DNA from 3 places in the Lysinibacillus sp. CTST325 genome. Region 2 is predicted to be linked to each of the others. Evidence: riboswitches for the same ligand, from Rfam matches in the RefSeq annotation. Region 2 holds a riboswitch; each other region holds the start of a gene.
The links. Region 2 has a riboswitch for cobalamin ahead of ACYQ73_RS12650 (ABC transporter substrate-binding protein). Riboswitches for the same ligand answer to the same signal wherever they lie in the genome.
Positions count from the first base shown of each region.

Region 1: it holds a riboswitch for cobalamin, as region 2 does, so the genes downstream of both, ACYQ73_RS09525 (FecCD family ABC transporter permease) here and ACYQ73_RS12650 (ABC transporter substrate-binding protein) in region 2, are expected to answer to the same signal.
Region 3: it holds a riboswitch for cobalamin, as region 2 does, so the genes downstream of both, ACYQ73_RS19545 (hypothetical protein) here and ACYQ73_RS12650 (ABC transporter substrate-binding protein) in region 2, are expected to answer to the same signal.

Region 1 covers NZ_BAAFHO010000002.1:780,423-787,061, forward strand. Annotated here, with positions in the region: gene ACYQ73_RS09500 (nucleotidyltransferase) at 1-385, opposite strand, end outside; partial or broken gene ACYQ73_RS09505 (topoisomerase C-terminal repeat-containing protein) at 642-779, opposite strand; gene ACYQ73_RS09510 (precorrin-3B methylase) at 865-1,560, opposite strand; gene ACYQ73_RS09515 (ABC transporter substrate-binding protein) at 1,611-2,612, opposite strand; gene ACYQ73_RS09520 (ABC transporter ATP-binding protein) at 2,673-3,446, opposite strand; gene ACYQ73_RS09525 (FecCD family ABC transporter permease) at 3,447-4,436, opposite strand; cobalamin riboswitch at 4,619-4,803, opposite strand; partial or broken gene ACYQ73_RS09530 (type IA DNA topoisomerase) at 5,214-5,466, opposite strand; gene ACYQ73_RS09535 (DNA topoisomerase III) at 5,643-6,639, shown strand, end outside.
Region 2 covers NZ_BAAFHO010000004.1:214,622-221,260, reverse strand. Annotated here, with positions in the region: gene ACYQ73_RS12655 (acyl-CoA dehydrogenase family protein) at 1-1,636, shown strand, start outside; cobalamin riboswitch at 1,852-2,034, shown strand; gene ACYQ73_RS12650 (ABC transporter substrate-binding protein) at 2,320-3,285, shown strand; gene ACYQ73_RS12645 (FecCD family ABC transporter permease) at 3,282-4,283, shown strand; gene ACYQ73_RS12640 (adenosylcobinamide amidohydrolase) at 4,280-5,755, shown strand; gene ACYQ73_RS12635 (cob(I)yrinic acid a,c-diamide adenosyltransferase) at 6,031-6,594, shown strand.
Region 3 covers NZ_BAAFHO010000010.1:57,717-64,355, reverse strand. Annotated here, with positions in the region: gene ACYQ73_RS19560 (MATE family efflux transporter) at 1-1,370, opposite strand, end outside; gene ACYQ73_RS19555 (tyrosine-protein phosphatase) at 1,626-2,393, opposite strand; gene ACYQ73_RS19550 (ABC transporter substrate-binding protein) at 2,810-3,772, opposite strand; gene ACYQ73_RS19545 (hypothetical protein) at 3,774-4,316, opposite strand; cobalamin riboswitch at 4,623-4,830, opposite strand; gene ACYQ73_RS19540 (hypothetical protein) at 5,062-5,610, opposite strand; gene ACYQ73_RS19535 (hypothetical protein) at 5,828-6,079, shown strand; gene ACYQ73_RS19530 (C40 family peptidase) at 6,171-6,639, opposite strand, start outside.

The DNA of each region.
Region 1 (6,639 bases), on a different contig from region 2:
TGAAACTAATTATTGAAAAAGATGACGTATTTAAAATATCTTCTATGCTGTAAAAACTTAGTTCAATACCATCTACACAAGTATGTTTTTGATTTAATTCTTGTTCTACTTCTTTTATCCGCTTTAACTGCAGTTTATTAGGGTTTTGTTTTGTAACCGCTATTGTGTCTAAGTCAGCTACGCCTTCAATACCTATCCCTTTTGGAATGGATCCTCTTATGTATACACTATGTAAGTCATCTTGAAGATGAGTGGAATACGTATTAACCACATCGTATATCACAGGAAGAAAAATTGAGTTGATTTTATTCCAGTCTGAATGGTTAATAATGTGGCCATCTCTATCAGTAACACATAAGCTTCCAATTTCTCTAATAGTAGTCATCACATATCTCCTTTTAAAGATTTATAGTAACTTAGTCTACCTACTATACTACGCCTGGCTTTAGCCCCTGACGAATAAAAACAACTAATGATATTATATCTAATATACATTTTTTTGAACATCTGAACATTATATCTATTTTGTATAAAAATAGGATAGCATGTTCTATATTGAACACGCTATCCTATTTCATTTTGGAAATTTAGGGTCGTAGAGAATTAATACCTTAATCCTTATTTTCAGCAAACCCCATCTTCTAACTAAAGTATTCGTTATCTGGATTTTTCTCATATTTTAAATGAGCGTCGAATTTAGTACCTTTTTTACTTGTTGAGCCTTTTACCAATACCGTTCCATCGGCTAGCAATTTCTTTACCATTGTTTTGGTAGGCTTCAGTCATTAGCATTTCATTTCCTATCAGCATACGAATTGTTTGTATGTAGCTTATCATATCCTCCTGGAATCCACGGTACTATTTTCATAGCATTGGATAACCTGGGTAATGTTTTATCGTTTGCCAGTAGTCTGCTGCTTTTGTTCTCTTGTAAAACTTATAAAACGGTTCTTTGTGGCGAGCAAGTTCTTTATAGAGCCTAATTATTTCCTGTAAAAGATTTTCGATATGCTGTACAGACACTTTCTTCACAAATAGCTCCCCTGCCTGTGCATTTTTCCCCATCGGAACAGCCCCTAAATACACATCGAAGCTATCTTTCTGATATACAAGCCCAATATCATCATAAACGGCATTATAGCAAGCTGATGCACAGCCATTCATATTAATGCGAATCCTGCTTGGTACTTCCAAGCCTTCAAGCTGCTGATACAGCTCCTCTGTAATCTGTGCTGCCTCCATTTTATCGCCATCACAAAAATCACAAGCCTTCATAGTTACAATCTGTCCTTGCTTTGCAATATATAAGCCCGCCTTTTCCAACTTCCTTTTGGCAGTCGTTAATTCTATTGTTGGTACGGATAGTAGTATACTGTAGGACGCAGAATATTTAATAGCGCCACTCACTCCGACTATCTCTGCGATTGTTTGAAATTGTGCTGGTGTATAATGTTTGTTGATAATGCCAGGACTCACAGCAAGACGCGTAAATTCACCTTCTTTGTTTAACTTAGCAAATGTTTTTTCAGGAATATTATGGTTAAAAGCATTTATAGTCATTTTTACCCTCCTCCTATAAAAAAAGCTAGCACATGGCTAGCTCCTCTTCTTTATTGAAAGCTTTCTGGATAAAATCCTTGTGCCAAAATTCGAATTGCTTCGGCCGCACGAACACCCTCAGATGCTGCTGATAGTGGTAAAATAACGAAACGTTTGTTAAATACTGCTTCCGTTTCTTTTAGTGCCGGATCATTTTTCAGGAAATTAATTTTTTCTTCAGTAGTAGTTGAACCATAGTCAATTACAACGATAACTTCAGGGTTGCGCTCAACTACATCTTCTTTTGAAACGGTTGTCCAGCCAGACTCAACGTCACCGAAAATATTTTTTCCACCTGCTACTGTCACGAGTTCATTCATGAAGTTTTGTGCAGCAGTAAAAACTTCTTTCTCACCACTATCAAATACAAGGATACGTAAATTCCCCTCCTCTTGCGGAAGCTTCGCACGAATGTCCTCTACATCTTTTGTCATTTGTTCAATTAACTTTTCTCCACGCTCTTCCACATGGAATATCTTGGCGATGTTACGAATATCGCCGAAAATATCCTCTAACTTAGGATTTTTAATGCTTGAAGATGTATGTAAATAAGTGTGGATGCCAAGTGCTTCTAGTTCTTCTGGTGTTCCGACACCCTTCTCACTAAACCCGCTTTTCCAGCCTGCATATAAAAAATCCGCTCCTGCATCAATCACTTGTTCCTTTGTTGGGTATTGCTCAGCTAGTACTGGAACTTTATCATACGCTGCCTGTAACGGTGGATAAATTGCATCATCTAAATATGCTGTTCCGACCATTGAATCCTCTAAGCCTAACGCTAGCATAATCTCTGTCACATGCTGATTTAAGCTAATTGCTTTTTTAGGTGCTTGCGAATAGACTTGTGTCGTATTGTTATTGTCAATCGTTACTTCCGTTGCTCCTGCTTTTGCTGGTTCTACTTGTTCACTTTGCGATGCTGAATCTTTTTTTCCCTCGTTACCACAAGCCGCTAAAATACTTAGCATTGCGATTGCAAGAACAAGCCATACGCTTCTTTTTAATGTCTTCATGTCTACTTCTCCTTTTTTCTAAAAAATATGATAGAAAGAAATCTAAGAGTCTTAAACTAACTATAAAAATTGCTCAGATATATAATAAATATGCGGCTTTTTCGTGACAGGATGTACACTAACTTCCGCATGTACACCAAACACCTTTTGTAGCAATGAGGGTGTTAATACATCAAACGGAGTTCCATACGCCGCAATTTCTCCGTCCTTTAAAACATAAATTTTGTCGCAATAAGTTGCTGCAATATTTAAATCATGCAAGGCTACAATGACCGTAATCGGCAAGCTCTGTATTAAATCCATGAGTTGGAGTTGATGCTGAATATCTAAATGATTCGTTGGCTCATCTAATGCCATGACCTTAGCTTGTTGCGCCAAAGCCCTTGCAACAACGACTCGTTTTTTCTCACCACCAGATAATGAACTAAAAGTACGTTCACTTAAATGCAGTACGCCTGCTTGCTGCATCGATTCCTCGACAATAGCTAGATCTTCTTTTGTATCCACTTCCATAAGCCTTTTATGCGGGGTACGTCCCATTGCAACAAGATCCTTAACAGTGAACTCAAAAAGCACTGGTGTTTCCTGCCCTACGACGGCTAGTTGCTTTGCTATCTCCTTTGAAGATTGCTTGTAAATATTTTCATTAAATAACAATACTTCTCCCTCTTGAGGTTGTAGCATACGATACATATTTTTTAATAGGGTCGATTTCCCACTGCCATTAGGGCCAATTATGCCCACAAACTCGCGTTCTTGAATATGTACAGAAACATTGTTTAATATTTTCACCTGCTGCACGGCAAAAGTAAGGTTTTTTGCTACGTATACCATCTAATTCTCCTCCCCGAAAGAATACATTTGCTTACGCAACATCCATATAAAAAATGGGCATCCGCATAAAGCCGTAATAATTCCAATCGGCATTTCCTCAGGTGCAATCACAACGCGCGCAGCTGCATCAGCCCATATTAAAAATATCGCACCAATTAATGCACTGACTGGCAGTACAAACTTATAATTTGAGCCGACAATCATGCGTACGATATGTGGAATAATCAGGCCTATAAAGCCAATTGCACCACTGACAGCAACAAGGACACCTGTTAATAAGGAAATTAATAAAATTAGTAGCAATCGAAATTTCTCTAAATTAACCCCCAGCGTAACAGCAGATTCTTCACCTAGTAAAAGTAAATTCAAATGACGTGCATGAAGACGTAAAATTACGTAGACGACCATTAAAACAACGAACGGAATCATTAAATTTACCCATTTCGCTCCAGCCAGACTTCCCATCATCCAATACATCACTGCCTTTATGCCACCCTCTTCTTTCGCCATCATCAGCATAAAATTCGTCATTGCTGACAAAACTAGTGACACGGCAATTCCGGCTAATAATAATCGAATAACTGAAATTCGCCCTTCAACTCGTGCTAAGAAAAACACGATTAGTACTGCAATCGTCGCACCTATAAAAGCCGCAAGTGATAGCGCATACATACCTAAAAATGAAAAAGCGCCAAGTAAAATAACAGACGTCGCCCCGACAGATGCACCGGAAGATACTCCCAAAATGTAGGGGTCTGCGATTGAGTTGCGAACTAAAGCTTGAATAGCAGCTCCCGAAATTGCAAGACCCGCCCCGACTAGTATGGCAAGTACTACGCGGGGAGTACGAATTTGCCAGATGATGATTTCCTGCGAACGACCCCAATCTTCTGTAATGCCAAGTGGATTGAACGGGATATGCGACAAAATAATACGCCATACAATACTAGGTGTAATAGACACAGAGCCTACCATTATCGCTAACGTCATTGATAATAGAACGACACCAGTCAATACTAATAAGAGTAGGTTGATTTTTCTTGTTGTTGGATTTTTCAAAACGTGCTCCTCTCTTAGGGCATAAAAAAATCCCCTTGTCTACAAGAGGATGTCATAGTTAAATAAAGGGCGTCTCTTCCCAGTCACTACAACCATCCTCGTGGTTCTATGTAAGTTTGTTGCTTTTATTGGCAGGTCTCCTGGCTTAGGTTCATCATCTATACGCCTTCCCATAGCTCGCTACAGTGACATATTGTATAGACTCTCCATTACAGTTGCGGGACAGCATCGGATTTGCACCGATTTCCCTTTTAAGCAAATGAACAATGTCATTCGCACCAACAAAAAATATTAAGTTATAAGAGGAACAATATCAGAATATTTTCCAGATAGCAATTATATTATATATTACATTAAAGAAAAAATAGTTATAAACGAGAGATTAATAGTTGTAAAATAGAACTATTAAACACTAATTATTGTTAGAAAAATAAATAAATTTAGATAATATTTTATCTTACCTTACTATACAATTTCCTCAAAGTACTCTATTAGTCATCTCCTTCTTCTCTATATTCAATATCATTCAGGTCAATACTCTACATAATCTACTAACAAATCTTTCATTCCATTCTATGGACTTACTCTTAATTAAACAAAATTTAATTTGGTTATATATTTTTATAAATGGAAAATATAAAAATACAAAGGATTTCTTTTTATACTTGGGAGTTCATAAGGCTGAGATAACCTTCATTTCATAAAATAAGTAGTTATGCGAGTTTCATATTCAGCAATAGGCATAAATTGCATAATAAACTATCGCCTCATCATTTGATAAAGTTTTAGGTATCACATACGTCGGTATAATCGTACTATGGCTTTCTACTTTAGAGTTGTCGAAAACACGCTTCTTTTTGGAAAACTGGATTTCATGTTCATACGGTAAACCTGTTTTCAATTTGTTCAATACTTAAGCAGTCTTCTCTACTAAACTTTCTTCTAAGGCGACACTTGCTGTACATTATCTAAATAGTAATGGACTTAATTACAATGTATGAAAGCTTAGATTATAAGTCATTAAAATTAGATTTCCTAATAAAGATGGCCATAATTATTTATATAACAGTTATACTGAAAATTAATTTATAATTAATTTACAAGAAGTTGTAATTATTATTAATAGGAGAAGGATATATGAAAATAGTAATTGCAGAAAAACCAGATCAAGCAGCAAAATTAGCTGCCCCCTTTTCTTTTACAAAAAAAGCTGGTTATTTTGAAGTTAAGCCTAACACATATTTTCCAGATGGAGCACTAATTACATGGGCGATAGGACATCTATGTGAATTGAAAGCACCTGAGGAATATAATCCAACATGGAAGAAATGGACATTAGAAACATTACCGATTATTCCAGATCGATTCGAATATAAAGTGACAAAATCAAAATATAAACAATTCAATGTAATTAAAGGTTTAGTAAAAAGACCTGATATTCGAGAAATCATCATTGGTGGTGATGCTGGGCGTGAAGGTGAATTAATTATCCGCACCATTTTGAGAGTATGCGGTGTTAATAAACCGATGAAACGTCTATGGATATCATCTTTAACAGAAAACGCTGTAAAAAATGGGTTTGCAAACTTACTACCAGAAGAGAAAACACGCGATATATATTTTGAAGCACTAAGTCGTTCATGTGCAGACTGGCTAATTGGCATCAACACATCCAGATTATACACGGTACTCCTCAAACGAAATGGCGTGAAAGATGTATTTTCAATTGGTCGTGTACAAACACCTACACTTGCACTAATAGTAAAGAGAGAGCATGAAATTGCGAATTTTAAATCAGAACCATTTTGGGAAGTGGAAACAGAGTTTAATTTTGATGGAAAAATGTTAAAAGCAAAATGGCATAAAGATAACATTTCAAGAGTTCAAGTGGAAAGACAAGCTATTGCGATTGCTAATTTCTGTATCAATAAAAATGTAGAAATTAATAGTATTAAAAGAGAAACAAAGGAATACGCTCCTCCATTGTTATTCAACTTATCTGCATTACAAGCTACAGCAAACAAGGCCTATAAATTCTCACCACAAAATACACTGGATATTTTGCAAAAACTTTATTTAAAGGGCGTAGTTTCCTATCCAAGATCTGATTCACAATTTTTAACGAATGAAGAAG
Region 2 (6,639 bases):
AACAAACTTTTTTAACGATAATGATACACTTCATAAAGTTTTAGAAATGATGCTAGATAAAGAGTTTGTGGAATATGCAAAACGTGAGCTAACAGATTTCGCTGAGCTGTGTGCTGGAGATATTGATGTGAGAGCCAAACATACGGATAGAGAGGGTGAACCTCGATTACAAAGATATGATGCCTATGGTGAAGAAGTGTCAGAGATTTGGGTCAATGATGGCTACAAAAGAACAATTGAAGAGACGTACAATACTGGCATTGTCGGCTATGTGCATAAGGATATTCCGCAATTAGGTAGGAAGGGCAACTATGTCTATAGCTTTGCTCAAGGCTATATACTATCACATGCTGAGCCAGGGTTTTACTGTCCTGTTACTTTAACAATGGCAACGGCTTATTTACTTGATCATTATGCGAGTGATGAGGTGAAGGAGCGCTTTTTACCACATGTTTGTGCAACAGGAGAGACAGAGCTCTATGAGGGGGCCACATTTTTAACGGAGCGGCAAGGTGGCTCTGATGTTGGGGCGAATGTTGTGGAAGCAAGACAGGACGGCAATCAGTATCGTTTATATGGGGAAAAATATTTTGCATCTAACGCAGGAATGTGTGGAGTAACCATGGTATTGGCGCGCATGGAAGGGGCTCAGGCAGGCTCAAAGGGCTTAACATTGTTTGCCGTTCCATGGCGAAATGAGGATGGCACAGTTAATAACCTGCGCATTCGGCGTTTAAAGGATAAACTTGGCGTTAGAGCAGTGCCTTCTGGTGAGGTGGAATTTGATGGTGCACTAGCATATGTTGTCGGTGACCCAAATAAAGGGATTTACTATATGCTGGAGGCGCTTAATTTATCAAGAATTTGCAATGCGGTTGCTTCTATCGGCATTATGCGCCGCGGATATTTAGAGGCGAAGCATTATGTGACAAATCGTCATGCCTTTGGTAAACCTTTAACGCAATATCCTATGATTCAGGATACACTAGGGAAATTCGCTGCCAAGCTTCATGTAGAAGTTGCCACGGTTTTTGATCTTATTCAGCTGTACGATAAAGTAACTAGTGGGCAGGGGAATAAAGAGGACATTATTTTAAACCGCTTGTATATTGCTATCATGAAAAAAGAAACGGCAGAGCAAGCTGTACATTATGCAAGTGAAGCCATTGAATTACATGGCGGAAACGGCTATATTGAAGATTTTGTTACACCTCGGTTATTAAGAGATGCACAGGTACTTACTGTGTGGGAAGGGACTTCAAATATTTTAGCTTTAGAGCTTATTCGTTTAGTCGATAAGTTTCATGCGCACGAAATGTTTGTTCGTGTCATGGAAGAACGTCTAGAAAAACTAGGTGCCTGTCCATTAGTTGAAATTGTAGTGGATCAATTAGCAAAACTAGAATCAACTTTGCAGACATTTAGCCGTTTAGATGATGCAACAAAAACGTTTGAAGCAAAAATGGTCGCAGAGAAAATGGCGCATTTATATGAAAGTGTAGTAGCAGTCGAATGGGCACAAAGATTCGGCGGCAAATATGAGAAGCTAGCAGATATTTATTTAGAGAATACATGGGCATTGCGAGAAATGGGTGCACCAATGAAAACGGTACAGTATTTTTCAGATATCGTATAACTTCTTTCAGTGGGTGTCCAAACACTAGATGAAATAGAGGATTTCAATCTAAGAACGCCACGTCCTGTGGCAATGACTGAGTGTTGTTGTCGCTACGTTTTCGCACAAAAAACATCTTGTTGGCCAAAAGCCTCCGGCGGATGTCGGGCATAATTGATTTGTTTAGAAGTCGTCTCGAATGGAGGCGACTTCTTTCATTTTCATGTATAATACAATCAACTGAATATTATAAAGGTTCTTTACTTAAGTAAAGTGAAAAGGGAAATCGGTGTAATTCCGATGCGGTCCCGCCACTGTATGTGTGAGTTTTTTCAATCTGCGCCACTGGAAATTTCGGGAAGGCTTGAAAAAGCGTATGGAGCACGAGCCAGGAGACCTGCCTTTATAGAAAACACGTTGTAGCCTACGAGGATAGGATGGTGGATTTTGTATATGTATTTTTGTGCAAATTTGACCCCCTCATTGTTTTATGATGAGGGGTATTTGTTTTGGAAGATGAATGTCGATAAATTTGAAAACATGGGCGATAAATTCACAATGTTAGGCGATAAACTCAACATGTTGGCTGGAAGTTCGCAATGCTGATGATAACCCCGCAATGTTAGGCGAAAAAAACTAAAATGTATCGATCAATCAGAAAAACAATAAAAACTATACGCACAAATAGACTAAGGAGGATTCACATGAAGAAAATTTGGAAAATAGGTTTATCAGCATTTTTAGCTATTGGCGTGCTTGCAGCATGTAATACAAAAGAGGCAACAAATGAAAAGCCGTTATCTTCTGAGCAGCAAGAGACAACAAAAGTAGATCAAGCAACATTCCCAATGACGATAACGGATGCTACTGGCAAGGAAATTACGCTAGAAGCACCTCCGGAAAAAATTGTCTCACTCATTCCGAGTAACACAGAAATTTTATTTGGCCTTGGCTTAAATAATGAAATAGTTGGCGTGACAGATAATGATGATTATCCACCAGAGGCTACTAAAAAAGATAAGGTTGGCGGTATAGATTATAATATTGAACAAATTATTGCGTTAACGCCAGATATCGTTTTTGCACATGCATCGGGTATGAGTTATTCAAAAGGAGCAATTGAACAGCTTGAGGCTGCCGGTGTAAAAGTATTTGTTGTAGCGGATGCAAAAAACTTTAATGAAACTTACACAACGATTGAACAGCTTGGTCGTGCAACGGGGAAACTAGAAGAGGCTAAAAAAATGGTCGCAAATATGAAGGCAAAAGTTGAAGAAGTTGAAACAAAACTTAAGGGTGTTGAGCCAAAGAAAGTCTTTGTAGAATCGTCTGATGAGCCACAGATTTATACAGCTGGTAAAGGTACATTTATGAATGAAATGCTAGAAATGATTCATGCTGAAAATGTAGCAGCAGATGTAAATGACTGGTATCCAATTGAAGCTGAACAAATTATTGCGAAAAATCCAGATGTCATTGTTGTGGCATATAATTATGTACCGAATATTTTAACGAAAATTCCACAACGTCCAGGCTTTGAGACAATAACTGCCGTAAAAAATAAAGCTATTGTACAAGTGGATGAAAGTACGACAAGTCGTCAAGGTCCTCGGTTAGCAGATGGTTTTGAGGAATTAGCAAAGGCCGTTTACCCAGAGGCGTTTAAATGAGTAAAACAATTGCAGCCTATGTAACAGCAATTACGCTTTTAATCATTAGCATCTGGTGTGGTGTGGCGATAGGCTCAGTTCATATTCCATTAGAAGTATTGTGGAATAAGGCGGCTGATGAAACAGCTGCCAATATTTTATGGAAGATTCGTTTACCTCGAGTGATGCTAGCAGGGCTTGTAGGGGCATCACTTGCTATAGCAGGGGCAGCTTTTCAAGGCCTATTAAAAAATCCTTTGGCTGATCCTTATACGTTAGGTGTTTCCTCTGGTGCATCAGTGGGCGCAGTGATGACGATTTTCTTTAGTGTTTCAATACCTGTAATCGGTCATTTTACATTGCCAACCTTTAGTATGATAGGTGCCATATTAACGATGTTTGCTGTTATGGGCTTTGCTAGAATAGTAGATCGTTCACTAAAAATGGAAACTCTTATTTTAACAGGAGTTATATTTAGTTCATTTTTAGGTTCCTTGATTTCATTAATGATCGCATTATCTGGTGAGGAGCTACGCCAAGTGATTGGTTGGCTACTCGGCTCAGTATCGATGCGTGGTTGGCCATACGTCCAGATGATTATCCCATTTGTCATAATTGGCTCTATTATGCTTTGGACACAAAGACGCGAGTTAAATGTTCTGTTATATGGTGAAGAACGCGCGAAGCATTTAGGTGTCAATGTTAAGCGCAGTAAATATATTATTTTAGTGGGTGGATCCATGTTGACAGGAGCTGCGGTAGCTGTTTCTGGAACGATTGGCTTTGTTGGTTTAGTTGTTCCTCATATGACGAGAATGGTTTGGGGTTCTGATCACCGTCATTTATTGCCATTATCATTTTTAAATGGGGCAACTTTGCTAATTATTTGTGATTTAATAGCACGAACAATTATTATGCCAAGAGAGCTACCGATTGGTGTCATTACTGCATTTATTGGGGCACCCGTTTTTTCTTATATTTTTTATAAGCAACGTAGAGGCAAGGGGGTACGGGCATGATTGCTGTTGAACATCTTTCTGGCGGCTATGAAGACGTACCGATCGTCCATGATATAAGTTTTTCCGTTGAAAAAGGCAAAATACTAGGGATTTTAGGGCCGAATGGTAGTGGGAAATCCACACTGTTAAAAGTAATAAGTGGCATACTACCAGCAACCGCAGGCACTATATTAGTAGATGGTAAAAATAGTAGCTCGTACAATGCGCGTGCATTAGCAAAAAAAATGGCGGTGCTACCACAATTACATGCTAATGCCTTTTCAAACAGTGTTCGAGAGGCAGTATCACTTGGACGTTATCCACATCAAACAGGCTTCTTTTCGAGCTGGACTGATCGTGATGAACAGGCAGTCCAACATGCGATGATGCAAACGGGTGTGAAACGCTATGAACAGACACCGATGGAATTTTTGTCGGGCGGTGAACAGCAAAGAGTTTTTGTTGCCCAAGCTCTTGCACAAACAGCGGAAATATTGCTGTTAGATGAACCAACGAACCATCTAGATATTGCCCATCAACGTCAAATTTTAGATATGGTGCGAAAGGAAGCAATTGAAAGTGGTTTGACCGTTATTATGGTACTGCATGATATGAATTTAGCCTCCCTCTATTGTGATGAATTATTACTTATGGAGGAAGGACGGATGCGGGCATTGGGGGCGCCACACGAAGTATTAATCGCTGCGCAAATCGAAGAGGTCTATCATGCCCGTGTTGCAACTTATGCACATCCAGAAATTCCAAAGCCACAAATTACAATGATGCCAGCATCTGTTGAACAGCAGCAGCGTGCTGTCATTACAAAAGGAAATTTCACTGTTACAGATCGTTATATTAAACTTCAATCAGAGTTTCCTTTAAAAACAGTGTCCTCAGCTGTCCATAATCCAGGTATCGGTTGGTATGATTGTCTGTTAAATCGCTCTGTACCAATAGATTATGTCATTAGTGATGTAAAGAAAGAGGTCACTGAATTTTTACTAAAAGAGCATTTTTCAGCTACAGGTACAGTCGTCATGTTAACAGCTGTCCCAACAAACCTTGTAGCTATAAATGAATTTAAAGCTTCCTTTGGTAGCGTTCTTGTTGCTGTTACGGCCGGAGTTGGCAATGCAGTTGATGTGTCTCGTACACATGAAAGACAAGATGAACCACATATTGGTACTATAAATACGTGGGTTATTGTTAATGGTTGTTTATCAGAAGAAGCGTTTTTCCAAGCAATGATGACGGCTACCGAGGCAAAAACAAAGGCATTGCAATCGGAAAATATTCGTGATGAGCTTAGTGGTACAATTGCGACAAGTACTGCTACAGATAGTTTATTGATTGCAGCTACACAAAAAGGGGAAGAGATGCTGTACGGAGGTCCCATTACTGATGTAGGTAAGATTATCGGTAAAGGTGTTTTTGAGACAACTGTGCAGGCCATAAAAAATTATCTTCATTCGGCAGAAACATCTGCTGAATGAAGATAATGCCTCCGGCGGATGTCACGGATTTTCAAAGGAATGAAAAAGGATGTTAGCCTAAAACCTTCGCATCTTGCGAAAACGGCTAACTGACCTGCATCGGTAAAAACGCCACGTCCTGTGGCATTACCGAAATGACCGACATCGTGTCGGCCCTCGTGCAGGCCTGGGCACAATTCAAAATCCGGACGCATTGTTTATCTGCGCGAAAGCGAAGCGTCAGCGGCAATTACGCCAAGGCGAAATTGATAAAATAATTTTAGGAGATGAGAGAAATGAAGCTTTACACGAAAACAGGGGATACAGGGAAAACAAGTCTTATCGGTGGACGCGTTGATAAAGATAGCTTACGCGTTGAAACATATGGGGCCATTGATGAATTAAATTCTTTTATTGGTAAGGCTGTCAGTGAACTAGATCGTGAACTATTTAAGGATATTCTAATTGATTTAGAAACAATTCAGCATGAGCTTTTCGATGCGGGTGGCGACCTTGCTAACGTCATGAAGGAACGTCATTATAAGCTGACAGAGCAGCCAATTGAAGTGTTGGAAACGCGTATTGATGCATTGTCAGATGAAGCACCGCCGTTACAGCGCTTTATTCTACCAGGTGGTGCACCAGCAGCTGCAACCTTACACATTGCTCGCACAGTAGCACGTCGAGCAGAGCGTCAAATGGTAACGCTTATGAAGGAAATCGAAGACGTACCGACGATTGTACAAAAATATTTAAACCGCCTTTCTGACTATTTATTTGCAGCTGCACGTGTTGTTAATTTTAGATTGAATGTCGCAGATGTTGAATATATTCGAAGTGGCAATGTCTTTAAAAAATAGTCTGTAATTTTTTGTCATTTAGTAAATGTTTATTTTTAGCTAAAG
Region 3 (6,639 bases), on a different contig from region 2:
TGTTCTGTAGGTGAAACAAGTGCAAAACGCTCCCACTTACGACTTCTCCATCTAAAGTATACAATAATGGCTCGCATCCATTCATCTGCTGAAATCGCTAGCCAAATACCTACTAACCCCCAATGTAAAACGAATACGAACAAGTACCCGAGTGGGAGGCTCATACATACCATTGATAAGAAACCGATTTTCACCGGGAATCTTGCATCCCCTGAGGCACGCAATGAGTTAATAACTACAATATTCATTGTACGCCCTGTTTCAAGCAGAATGCTTAATGCTAAGACAGATGCTCCGATGGCTATTACCTCTGGATTATCAGTGAAAACGTGCATAAGTTGCTTACGGAATATCGTCACAACTACAACCATAGTTATCGTAAAGGCAAAAGCTGCTCGTACACTTAACCAAAGCTGATGATAAGCTTGATCTTTTTTACCAGCACCGACATTTCGCCCAATAATTATAGCTGTGCCCGTCCCGATTGCAATCGCAAATAAATACGTAAACATCGAAATATTCATAGCATATTGTCTTGCAGCAAGTGTCTCTGAGCCTAAATACGTCGCATAATAAAGGAAGACAATCTGACAGAACTGATAAAGCACCTGCTCAAATGCTGAAGGCAAGCCTATATTTAATATTTTTCGAATATATTCCTTTGAATACTCGAAATAATATTCTAGCTTCACTCTTACTTCCATCACTTGATACAACAGCCAGAAAAACACAAGAACTGCTAATCCCCGACTTACAACTGAGGAAATAGCCGCTCCTTTTACGCCTAACTCCGGTAATCCTAGGTTACCAAAGATTAAACCGTAGTTTAATACAACGTGTAGCACATTCATCCCTAGTGATACATACATCGTTTGCTTTGTCCATCCATGTACACGAATAATCGCTGCTAACGCATTTATAATTGCCTGTAAAAAAATAAAGCTGCCTATGATTACTAAATAGCTTTGGGCATATTTAAGCACTTCTCCCTGCAAGTTCATCATGGTCATTAAATGACTCGAAAAGAAGAAAAATAAGACACTCATCATCAGTCCAACGATCAAATTCATCGTTACTGCTAAAGCGGAAATTTTCGCAGCTTCAAAAAAGCGCCTTGAACCTAAGTATTGAGATACAACAATGGAAGCACCATTACCAACTACCTCAAGTATTAAAATTGCAATATGAATATACTGATTGGCTGCACCAACCCCTGATACTGCATTATCTGATAAAGCACTGAGCATAAAAGTATCTGCTAGTCCCATCAACATAAATAAAAATACTTCTAAAAATATCGGCCACGTTAAATTAAACAAGCTTAACTTATTTGTCTCTTTTATATCACTTTCTCTTACTGTGTCTGACAATTTCAACTTCTCCTATACGCTTCATAAAGATTTTACAGGCAGTTAATCTCCCAACTACCAATTTTGAGTTGAGAGTTTTGTACCTGACGCTTCGCTTTCGGTACAGTTAAATGACTGCCCGTTACAGCGGGATAAAAATATATAGTATCTTATCATAGATTTTTAGGGTGTAAAGAGTTTTTATAATGAAACATTGTAAAGCTAGTATAATACGTAAAAAACCCCTCTCACAATTTTATGTGAAAGGGTTTCTTATCATAGTAAGCAATGGTCCTGCAATTGCTTACGTTTTTCTGTTGTTAAACCAAACTCTTGCTCTAAAAAAGCGGTCTTAGAGCCATATCGGATATCCATTGCATCAAATGCCGCTTGTAAATAGTCCTCGCGGGCTGACATTAAAGCGTAAAATTGCTGTAATTCTCGATCGCTATAATCTTGCTGAATTGCCTGAGCCATTCGTTCTACTAAGGGATGTAGATGTACATTTGTATCTAAATAGTCCTCCATGATCGTTTCCTCAGGTATATCTAAAGCAAGTAAAATAAGTGCACTGCCAATACCTGTTCGATCCTTCCCGACCGCACAATGATGAACAAGCCCTAAATTTTCAGGATGTTGAATCGTTGCTATTAACTTTTTAAACGAGTCATTATTAAAAGGCATTTGTGCATAAAATTCTCGGAACATCTCTGGGCTTACAACCTTATAAAAATCTTTTCCACCAGTGTTTGTAGGCATCTCAAAAGCATGATTTCCCTTTGCTGGTATTTGAATATACTTGGCATATGGAAATACCGGATTAGGATTATTTTGAGCCTCATGGTTGTCTCGATAATCAAAAATTGTTTTCACACCTAGTGTTTTAAATAGCTCCTTATCCGCTTCCGTCATTTTACCAAGTGCTGCTGAACGATAAATCAAACCATTCTTAACGGCACGCCCATCTTTCGACTTATAACCACCCATATCACGAAAATTATAAATTGCTTCAAACGGAACAATCTTCATATCAAACTGTTTCATTCACTGCACCTCTCTCTGTTAGCAAGCATGCTTATCTCTATATTATAGAACAATTCGATATAATACCAATTTTCGAACTAGGAAATACCATACGCTACTTCGAACGATGAGGGGGGGATTTCAGCGATACTTTATTGAGGAGGAGGTGGCGACCGTATTACCTGATCACTTTTTCATCATAGCTGAGCACTTATCCACTTCTCCCGATCACTTCTTCATCAAAGCGGAGCAGTTATCCACTCCACCCTTCACTTTTTCTTCAAAGCGGAGTAGTTTTCCACTCTACCCGACCACTTTTTCTCCAAAGCGGAGCAGGGCCAAGGAATCTTCATAGTAAATCTCTCACTACCAGATAATTACCCATCAAAAAAGCTGCCCATAAAGGACAGCTCCAAAATACTCTTTTTCAATATAGACTATTTAAATAACTCAGGGTATGTTGCTTTTGCTACTAACTCAACAGCTTCGCCAATACGTGGACCTGGACGGTTTGAGATATCAGTATCTATAGAATAAACCGCTTTATTTTGAATGGCAGGAATTGAATTCCATCCATCACGAGAAAGAATTTCTGCCGCTGAATTTTCCACATAGTTTACTGTTGTTAAAATGACTTCTGGATTTTTCGCTATGATATCTTCCTCAGATACCTTTGCCCAGCTTTCAAGGTCAGCAAAAACGTTGTTAACATGTGCCGCATTTAAAATCTCTTGTTGGAATGTACCAGAACCAGCTGTATAGATGTCTGGCTTTGGACTAATTTCTAAGTAGATATTTTTTGGTTTTTTCACATCTTTAACTTTTGCTTGGACTTCCGCAATTTTAGCTTTAATATCTACATTTAACTTGTCGCCTTTATCTTTGATTCCCATAACTGTAGCGATTTGTTCGATATCCCCATAAACATCATCAAATGATTTAGCTGATTGAATCGCAAACACTTTAATACCCGCATCTTCGAGACCTTTTAAGGCATTTAAATTTTCTTCATCGCCTCCAGTTGTATAGGCAATAACGACATCTGGCTTTAGGGCTAAAATACGCTCACTATTGAATGTTGTAGAACTAGAGACGCGCTCAATTTTTTGTGCTTCTTCTGGATACGTATCATACTCAGTTGCACCAACGATTTTATCACCCACACCTAGAGCAAATAAAATTTCTGTATTACTCGGTTGTAATGAAACAATAGTTTTAGGTGCAGCATCAAACTCTACCTCTACTCCACGGTCATCCTTAACTTTATAGCTAGTTTTCTCAACTTGTTGATCTTCCTTAGAAGTAGCTTCTTTATTAGTATCCTCTTTCGTGCCACAGCCAACTAATACTAGTGCCAGCATCAACACAGAAAGCCATTGTAGCTTAAACATTTTTTTCATTTCATTGTTTCTCCTTTTTCTTTTTCATCGGGTATGACTTACTAATAAACGGTATTTCAGCAATACCAGCATGCTGATTCATATAGACAGCCATTACAAAAAAGACATTGGCTAGTAATCCTAAATAATCAAAGAGAATAGCTGGTACTTCCCGTTCTTCAGATACTTTGTGTAAAACGCGATATGATTTTTTCGCCTCACTACGGCATAAATGTAATGAAGTAGCAGCCCCTGTCCCTTGTGGTAATACAAAGTTTTGTATTTCTTCTTTAACATAGCTAACGTAGAAATCATAGCGATCACTTAGCCAAGTCAAATCATCTTCGGTTACCGCCAATTTACCTCGGACTGAGCCATTCACATGGTAAGCCATTGGTAAAATAGCTAATAAATCACCTGCTACTACCTCTACCGTTTCCTTTTTTACCGCTCCCAAAGCGACGCCAATATGTGTTGTAAGGCTATCTGTTCGAATTTCAAAATCTACTGTTGATGCCTTTTCACGCATAAACGGATAACAAGAATAACGTGCATCTTTTTTCAAATCTAAGTCCCCGCTTTCCTTCGTGAAAAATTCTTACTTTATCAATCTCGCCTAAGCGTAATTGTAGCTGTCGCTACAGAAAACATTTGCCGCTGTCGCGCAGATAAACAATGTGTCCGAAGGCTTTATCTTCATTTGAATGAAGATAAACACCCTCCCTAGCATTCCATCAGGTGAATTATACGTGTACATAAAAAAACGTTGTTCCCACTCATAAGGAAACAACGAAAATAACATAAATAGTGTCGTATAGACACGACATAGCCTATGTAATTGCCGCATTTTCTCCTAGCTTCCGAAGAGTTATCATACGTTCAAACAAAGGTCGGTCTCCTGGCTTGTACAGTTCACTACATTCAATCACGTTGTGAGTCATAAAATAACCTTCCCATCAGATATTTCGACAGTGGTGTATCTTTATGATTCCTGTACTTACAGTTGCGGAAACAGCTTCGGTTTTTCACCGAATTCCCGATTATGCTATAATTCAGCACCCTTATTCTGCAAGAATTATTCACTTGTTAAGCAGTTTAACATAGATTAATAGGAAAAAATAGCTGTGGAATAGAATACACAAATACGATGGATAAAAATCATGCAGGTATTACCTTATGCACGCGGATGTTTTCATTGCCCCCACGGGTATTTCTCATGCTCGTGCAGGTATTAGTTATACTTCATAGATTGATGTTATAAAGGCTATCTCTACGAAAGAAATTGCGTAAAAACAGCTATTTTACTACTTTTAACGGATGGCATTCTTATATTTCTTTTTGTATTTAACATCTTCTTCTTCTTCAATTAAGCGCTGTGCAATCTCTAGTAGTTTCGGGTCTTTCGTTGCATCGAATAGCTTTTTAAAAGATACAATAATATCATAGCGTATCAATGTCGGGTGCTTTTCGTCTATGCATATTTGAAATCTTTTCGCCAAATATGACACGACTAAATCTCTTTGGACCTGCCCTGCTAAACCTATTCTCCAAATTGCCTGCAAAGTATGCCTCGCAGTTTCTGTTTTTTCATCATACGTTACTGCCCAAATCTTTAAGAAGTCCTCTAATACCCTTTCTTCAGGATCACTTTTTGCTGCCAATGCGCATAAAAATTGTGCAGCACTTGCACGCACATGCCCATTTTTGTATGTAAGAGCCTGAACAAGTTGTTCCCAAACTGAATATGTCCAATCAACTGGTTCCTGCATAATTTTCATTAATTCTTCGTATGATTTGTATTGAATATCACGGTCATGCTCTGTTAAATTACTAAAAAGTTGCAAAATCTCTTTTTCCATGATTCATCCCTACCTTTATTGTTTCAGAACGCAAAAATGGCAAACTTGTAAGTATTATTCTAATTTCTATCATTCATTACTTTACTACTACGAAACTAAAGTCACAAACACTTTTAATTTCACAGTAAGATCCCTAATTGTTATATTTCAAAATTATCAGAAATGAGTATCAATATGCAAGGAAACATTTCTTTCAGCTATAAAAGACACATTTTTTATGATTGGAATTGGCCTTCTACGAATCCAAGTGAAATACGCTATAACGATGACAATCATTATAGCGATAATTGATGCTATACCTTTCATCGGCTCTATTTCCATTTTAGTAACTGGTAATATGATAGTAAATATATCTACTTATGTAAATTTATTCATCCTAGATGTTATTTTACTCATTATTCATCGAGTAGTCGAGCCTAAATTAATGGATAACTATACCGGGATGATAGGTTTACTCGCAGAATCTTGAATACCGTCAAATATTAAAAAAGGTCATCTTTGTAATTTTTTTTACAAAGATGACCTTTTTGCTATTTAAATCGTCTATATAATAGTAGGGCTTATTGAATACGACCGAAGCCTACTAAATATTGATTCCACCAATCAAGTGATTCAATGACAACACCTTTATTTTGAGCATCGATCATCGTGTTATTCCCTAAGTAAATACCAACATGCGCTATGCCTGAACCATAGCTGAAGAATACTAGGTCACCTACACGTGCTTCACTTGCTGAAATACGTTGTGTTGCTAAATATTGTTGTGATGCTGTACGTGGTAAAGATACACCAGCTTGTTTGTAAGACCATTGTACAAGACCTGAACAGTCAAATCCTGTTGATGGGTTACTGCCGCCCCAAACATAGCTACGACCTAAGAATTGCTTTGCAGTTGAAATTGCATCACCTGAAGATGCAGTACCCGAACCAGAACCAACAACGACTTTTTGTGATGATTTTTCATTGTTCGCTTTGGCACTATTGCTAGCGTTGCTAGTATTACTGTTATTATTGTTACCATTATTATCG